2 regions of the Paenibacillus sp. J31P316 genome follow, and region 2 is predicted to be linked to the other one. Evidence: predicted binding sites of a transcription regulator. Region 2 holds the regulator's gene; the other holds the start of a gene.
What was found. The regulator Rex, encoded in region 2, represses fermentation and respiration genes when NADH is low (regulators of the CRP and FNR family bind a similar motif). The targets are predictions, from matches to a motif close to TTGTGAAATATTTCACAA.
Positions count from the first base shown of each region.

Region 1: nirB (nitrite reductase large subunit NirB) is a predicted target of Rex. The motif match lies at 1,735-1,752, and genes of this name have one in related genera.

Region 1 is NZ_JBWDNI010000013.1:116,784-120,203, reverse strand. Features, by position in the region: gene AC0YNU_RS25545 (nitrate/nitrite transporter) at 1-705, opposite strand, end outside; gene AC0YNU_RS25540 (ANTAR domain-containing response regulator) at 1,047-1,601, opposite strand; gene nirB (nitrite reductase large subunit NirB) at 1,990-3,420, shown strand, end outside.
Region 2 is NZ_JBWDNI010000002.1:898,451-901,870, reverse strand. Features, by position in the region: gene dinG (ATP-dependent DNA helicase DinG) at 1-1,866, shown strand, start outside; gene AC0YNU_RS09470 (redox-sensing transcriptional repressor Rex) at 1,863-2,522, shown strand; gene AC0YNU_RS09465 (amidohydrolase) at 2,503-3,420, shown strand, end outside.

The sequences.
Region 1 (3,420 bases), on a different contig from region 2:
GATGGTCAAATAGTTCGCCATGCCGACGAAGCCGCCGAACGTGACGCTATAGAAGATACAGAACATCCACGTATCGCGCTGCTTCAGCACGGCACCGTAATCCGAGAGCTTGCGCGGAGCGGGCTGGTTCGGGCTGTCCTTCGCGAGGATGGAGAAGACGACGAACACGATCGCGATCGGGATCAGCGCGAGGCCGAACACGACATGCCAAGTGCCGTAATGCTGCGCGATCCGATTCGCGAACAGCGTCGCGAACACGGTGCCGCTATTGCCCGCTCCGGCGATGCCCATCGCGAGACCTTGATATTTCGGCGGGTACCAGCGGCTTGCCAGGGGCAGCGCGGCGGCGAAGGAAGCGCCCGCGATGCCCAGCATGAGCGCGACGGCATACAGCTCGCTTAGCGAATCAACGAATTTCCAGCCCCAGATCAGTGGAACCATCGTGAGAATCAGGCCTATTTGACCTGTGCGTTTCGCGCCGATCACGTCCGTCAGGTAGCCCAGCACGAGCCGCAGGACCGAGCCACCGAGGACGGGCAGGGCGACCAGGTTCGCCTTTTGCGCGGCATCCATCGGATAGTCGCTCATAATGACCACGGCCAGCGGGCCGAGCAGCGACCATACCATGAAGCTCAAATCGAAATACAGGAATGCGCTCAGCAGCGAGGGGGTGTGCCCGCTCTTCAAAAAACTTTTACGGTCCATCATCATTGTAAAACTCCTCTCCAAATTTAACTGAATGCTTCTCTCTCTGTGGACTGCGAGGCAGCAGACGGATAATCCGCGCCTGGTGGAATGCATAAGGTCGTTCACTCGAGTGCCACGTTGCCGCAGCCGTGCAAAACGCAATAAAAGGCCGCATCGCAGTCGGGTGAACTGCAATACGGCCTCATTGCCAACGGCAGCACGTCGGTGTGCTTGCCGAGTTAACATCGTTCGATACACATCTTTGTGATCTTAGTTTGCATTATAGGGGCGGATGAAATCAGATGTCAAGATGTCTGACATAAAAATAAAATCGTCCTTTTCGCAGCCGTTTGTTCGCCTCAGCCGTGAATGAGCTGGTAGACTTTCACGATCGAAGCGGATACATCGCCGATCCGCTTGCGCTCGTTCATGGCCTGCTTGCGGAGAAAATCATAAGCCTCCGACTCGCTGATGCCTTTGATCTCGCAGAGTACGGCCTTCGCCTGATCGATCCACTTTCGCTCCTCGATCCGCTGCATCAATTGCTCGCGTTCTTCCGTCCAGCGCTTGCGCTGTTGGAAGACCCGCTGTCCCCAGCCCAGCGCCACGTCCATCTCGAGGCTGTTCATGGAGCCGAAGAGGACGCCGTCCAACGTATAGCCCCAATCGATATCTTTGGGCATCGCGCTGTCGGTGCACAACCATAGCGTCGGCACGCGACGCAGGCCGGCAATCGTAGACTGCCAGCCTTGCAGTGCATCCATTGGCACATGCAGTACGACAGCCTCCGCATCGCCGATGAATTTTCGTGCCTCCTCAGCGCTCGCCGCCCGGTGAAGCGACTTGCAGCATTGCCGCAGGCCGTGCAGGGAGATGGGGGGCCTTCCTTTTTCGAGCAAAAGAATGGATTTCACGATGATCACCTCATTGAACGGGGCTTGGGATTCCATACAGTCGGGTTAGAATGGGGTGTTTGGATTGAAATGTGATCTAATCTAACATTAAATCCGCGATAAATCGGTCATTAAAAAGAAGCTGTTGGTGTTATTATGAAACAGCTCACCATTACGTGTCAAGATAGTTGACATATATCTTAATGCGAACTATAATCGAGTCAAGATATTCGATTCGACGGCACAATGGCGTGCCTCTACGATCCGGCAATGGAGCCTATCTCATGCGTCTTCTTCTCTTTGACGCGGGGATGGGCTTTTTATGATTTCTGGGCAGTACGGCCGACGACTGGCTGAGTTGACGCAGGCAGCAAGTCTCAACATTATCTTACCTTTAGGAGAGATCGCCATGAAGAAGAAACTCGTCATGATTGGAAACGGCATGGCCGGCGTGTCATTCGTCGAACAGCTGCTGAAGCTGAGTCCGAACCGGTATGACATTTCCATCATCGGAGCGGAGCCTCATCCGAACTATAACCGTATCATGCTCTCGTCCGTTCTTGCGGGCGACGCCAGCATGAACGATATCGTGCTTAACGATTGGAATTGGTACCGCGACAACGGCATCGCGCTGCTGGCGGGGCAAGAGGCGGTTTCAGTAGATACGGAGCGGCGTACGGTGTCCACGAACGCCGGGGAGACGCTCGCTTATGACGAGCTGGTGTTCGCGACGGGTTCGCTGCCGTTCATGCTGCCGATTCCGGGAGCCGATAAAGAAGGCGTCATCGCGTTCCGCGACATCAAAGACTGCGAGATGATGATGGAGACCGCCAAGCACTACCGCAAGGCGATCGTCATTGGCGGAGGCCTGCTCGGTCTCGAGGCGGCTCGCGGGTTGCTCAATCTTGGCATGGAGGTCGGCGTCGTCCATAACAGTCCCTTTCTAATGAACCGGCAGCTCGACGAGACGGCATCCCGGATGCTGCGAGCGGAGCTGGAGGGCCAAGGGATGAAGTTTCTGCTGGCCAAACAATCCGGCTTCATTACGGGCGAAGCGCGCGTCACGGGGCTGACGTTCAAGGACGGTACGCACGAGGAAGCCGATCTGATCGTGATGGCTGTCGGCATCCGGCCGAATGCGCAACTGGCCAGAGCCGGCGGAGCCTTGGTGAACGACGGTATCGTGGTGAACGATTATATGGAAACGAATGTCCCGAACGTATACGCGGTCGGAGAGTGCGTGGAGCATCGCGGCGTGGCCTACGGTCTTGTGGCGCCGCTGTACGAACAAGGTGCTGTTCTGGCCAAAAGGCTGGCCGGCGTGGACAGCGACGGCTACCAAGGGTCGGTCCTCTCGACGAAGCTTAAAGTATCCGGCGTCAACGTCTTCTCGGCGGGACGCTACACGGACGAACCTGGCACGAAGGCGCTTCGCGTCCAGGACGAATTGGACGGTATCTATAAGAAAGTCGTTTTCGAAAATGGCAAAGTCGTGGGCGCGGTCCTGTTCGGGGATACGAGCGAGAGCTCCAAGCTGTTCTCGGCGATCCGCAGCGGGAAGGATTACACCGGGAAAGAGAAAGAGGTGCTGTTCGGTCCTTCCGGCGGGGCGGGCGGCAAAGAGTCCGCAGGCGACGCGGATCTCGTGGCGGCCATGAGCGGAGACGAAATCGTCTGCGGCTGCAACGGCGTGACGAAGGATACGCTGCTTGAAGCCATTACGGAGAAAGGCTGCGTGAGCGTCCCTGAGCTGAAAGCCTGCACCAAGGCATCTGCCGGCTGCGGCGGCTGCAAGCCGCTCGTGGAAGCGATTTTGACGACGACGCTCGGCGCCGATCAA
Region 2 (3,420 bases):
AAGGGACGCGGCAATTATTTGTGCCTGCGCAAATTCGAAGGCAAAGTGAATACGAGGGATTTTCAAGCGCCGGCCGAGGATCGGATCACGGCGTCGCAGATGGTCGTATGGCTTAGCGAGACGGAGCATGGCGACCAAGAGGAGCTTAACTTCGGCAACCGGGGCTCAGACTTCTGGAGCGCGGTCTCAAGCGACGCCGACTCTTGCTTGAATCGCAGCTGTCCGTGGTTTAAACGCTGCTACTATCACCGCGCGAAGCAGGAAGCGAACATCGCAGACGTCGTGATCACGAATCACTCCATGCTGTTCACCGATATACGCGCCGATCATCGTCTGCTGCCGGGCTATGAGCATCTAATCTTGGATGAAGCGCATCATCTAGAGGAAGTCGCGGGCAAGCATCTGGGAACGCAGCTGTCGTATTATTCCATTCAGCAGCCCGTCTTCCGATTGTGCAAGGATGCCCGTAACGGCCAATTGATTGCGCTGAACAGCAGATTGGCTCACGAGAATCTGGAGAAGACGCAGAAATGGCGCGAAGAGATCGACGAGGTCGTTCCGGTCTTCGGCGAGCTTCGGGATGAATGGGAGCGGTTGTTCGAACTGTTATACGGATTCGCGACCAGCGGCAGCGGTAACGGCACGTTCCGAAACGCTGCGGCCTCCGCGGACAGTCAAGGCGGCGAATCGGGACAATACGTGCTGCGCCTGCGCGGCGGCAAGCTTCCGGAGCTGTGGAAGGAAGCGCAATTGATCGAAGAAGCGGTTCACGGCTATTTGAGTCAAATCATCCGTCCGCTCGACAAAGTGTTCGCCGCGGTGAAAGAAGAGATCGACGATCCGGCCATTGCCGCGCTCGTCACCGATTTGAGCGGTACGGTCAAGGATCTGGCGCGGGCCAGGGATGACCTGCGTCAGTTTATCAAGGCGGATCGGACCGATACGGTTTATTGGCTTGAAGCCAATAGCAATTCCCGTTCCAAATCGGTGCAGCTGTACGCGGTACCCGCGGACGTCAGCAATCAGCTGCGAACGTATTTCTTCGAAACGAAGCGAAGCGTCATCATGACGTCCGCGACGTTGTCGGTACAGAAGTCCTTCCAGTATGCCTGCGAGCAGCTCGGCTTGGCTGGCGAAGAGGAAGCCGGAAGGCTGAAGACGGTTCAGCTGCCCTCGCCGTTCAACTATCGCGATCAGGCGCTCGTCATCATTCCGCGCAATATCCCGGTGCTCAAGGGTGCAGCCGGCGATCCGCTATTCAATGAAATGCTCGTCAAGTCGCTGACGGAAGCGGCCATCGAAACCAAAGGCCGAATGCTTGTGCTGTTCACCTCATACAGGATGCTGAAACAAGTATATGATCCACTCAAAGAAGCATTAGCGCAGCATGCCATTACCGTGCTCGGGCAAGGGATCGACAGCAGCAACCGCAGCAAGCTTACTCGCAGATTCCAACAGCAGACGGCTTCCGTGCTTCTCGGAACGAGCAGCTTTTGGGAAGGCGTGGATATACCGGGAGACGCGTTGACCTGCCTCGCCATCGTACGTCTGCCATTCCAGCCGCCGAATCATCCGCTCGTCGAGGCGAAATCGGAATTGCTGCAGGAGCAGAAGCAGAATCCATTCATGAAGCTGTCCGTGCCGCAGGCTGTAATTCGATTCAAGCAAGGCTTCGGAAGACTTGTACGAACAGGGAAAGACCGCGGAATCGTCCTTATTTACGATACTCGTGTTATCGAAACGTATTATGGCAAATATTTTCTGTACTCCCTGCCGGGGCCTAAGATCGAAACGATGCATTTGGACCAAATCGTACCGCGCATGCATGAATGGCTGTCACCAAGCGAAGGAGGAGTAGAAGCATGAAACCGATGAAAATATCCGAAGCGGTCGTTCGCAGGCTTCCCGTGTACTTGCAAGTCTTGAACGACTTGAGCATGCGGGATGTGCAGACGGTTTCATCGCAGGAGCTTGGCAACAGGCTGGACCTGAATCCCGCTCAAATTCGTAAGGACCTTGCGTATTTCGGGGATTTCGGCCGGAAAGGCATCGGGTACGACGTCACGTATTTGATCGAGAAAATCAGGCAAATCCTCAAGCTCGACCAGCCGCTTAACGTTGCCCTGGTCGGAGCGGGGAATTTGGGCCGCGCTCTGTGCAACTACAATATGTACTTGAAAGACAATATGAAAATCACCGCCGTCTTCGACGTTCATCCTTCGATGATCGGCACGACCATAAACGGTTTGACCGTGATGCCGATGGATAAGCTGAAGGAAACGATTCTCGAGCGGCATATCCGCATCGGCATCATCACCGTACCTGCGACCGAAGCGCAGCATGTAGCGGACCAATTCGTCGAAGCGGGCATCGACGGCATTTTGAATTTCGCACCGACGATTCTGCGCGTTCAGGATCAAGTGCGCATCCACTATGCGAATTTCACGTCCCAGCTGATGAGCTTGGCATATTATTTGGACGAAGAAGGAGAAGAGAGCGACAATGAATCGGATTTGGATTAAAGGCGGCACCTTCGTCACCATGGATGATGATCGTCCCGTATTGAAGGGGCATATGGTCGTCGAGGGCGATACCATTCTGTATTTGAGCGAAGACTTGCCGGAACCGGCTCCGGAAGGCGCGCGCATCATCGACGGGCAAGGTCTTGTGTTTATGCCCGGACTCATCAATACGCACGGACATGCGGCGATGTCGCTGCTTCGCGGCTATTCCGACGATGAAGCGCTCCAAGTCTGGCTGGAGCAGAAGATGTGGCCGATGGAAGGCAAGTACACGGACGAAGACGCGCGCTGGGGAACGGCGCTGGCCGTCAGCGAAATGCTCCGTTCCGGCACGACGACCTTCGTCGACATGTACGATCGGATGCACATCGTAGCGGAAGTGGTCGAACAATCGGGCATGCGGGGTCTATTGACGCGAGGCGTTATCGGCCTGTGCCCGCCGGATGTTCAAACAGCCAAGCTAGAGGAAGCGAAACAGTTCGCTCGGGATTGGAACGGCCGTGCCAACGGACGCATTCGGACGATGCTGTCCCCGCATGCTCCGTACACATGCCCGCCTGATTATATCGCGCGCATCGTGGAAGCTGCCCATGAGCTGGACGTACCGCTGCATACGCATATGTCCGAATCGGCGGCGGAAGTGCAGCAGAACGTGGGCGATTACGGCTGCCGGCCCGTAGAGCACCTGGATAAGCTCGGTTTCTTCTCGCGCCCTGCGCTGGTCGCTCACGCCGTGCATTTGACGGACGAGGAGATCGCGCTGCTTGCCGAACGCGGCGTCAGCGTGTCGCATAACCCGGCGAGCAACTTGAAGCTGGCGAGCGGTATCGCTCGCGTACCCGCAATGCTTGAAGCGGGCGTCACCGTATCGCTCGGAACCGACAGCGCGGCAAGCAAC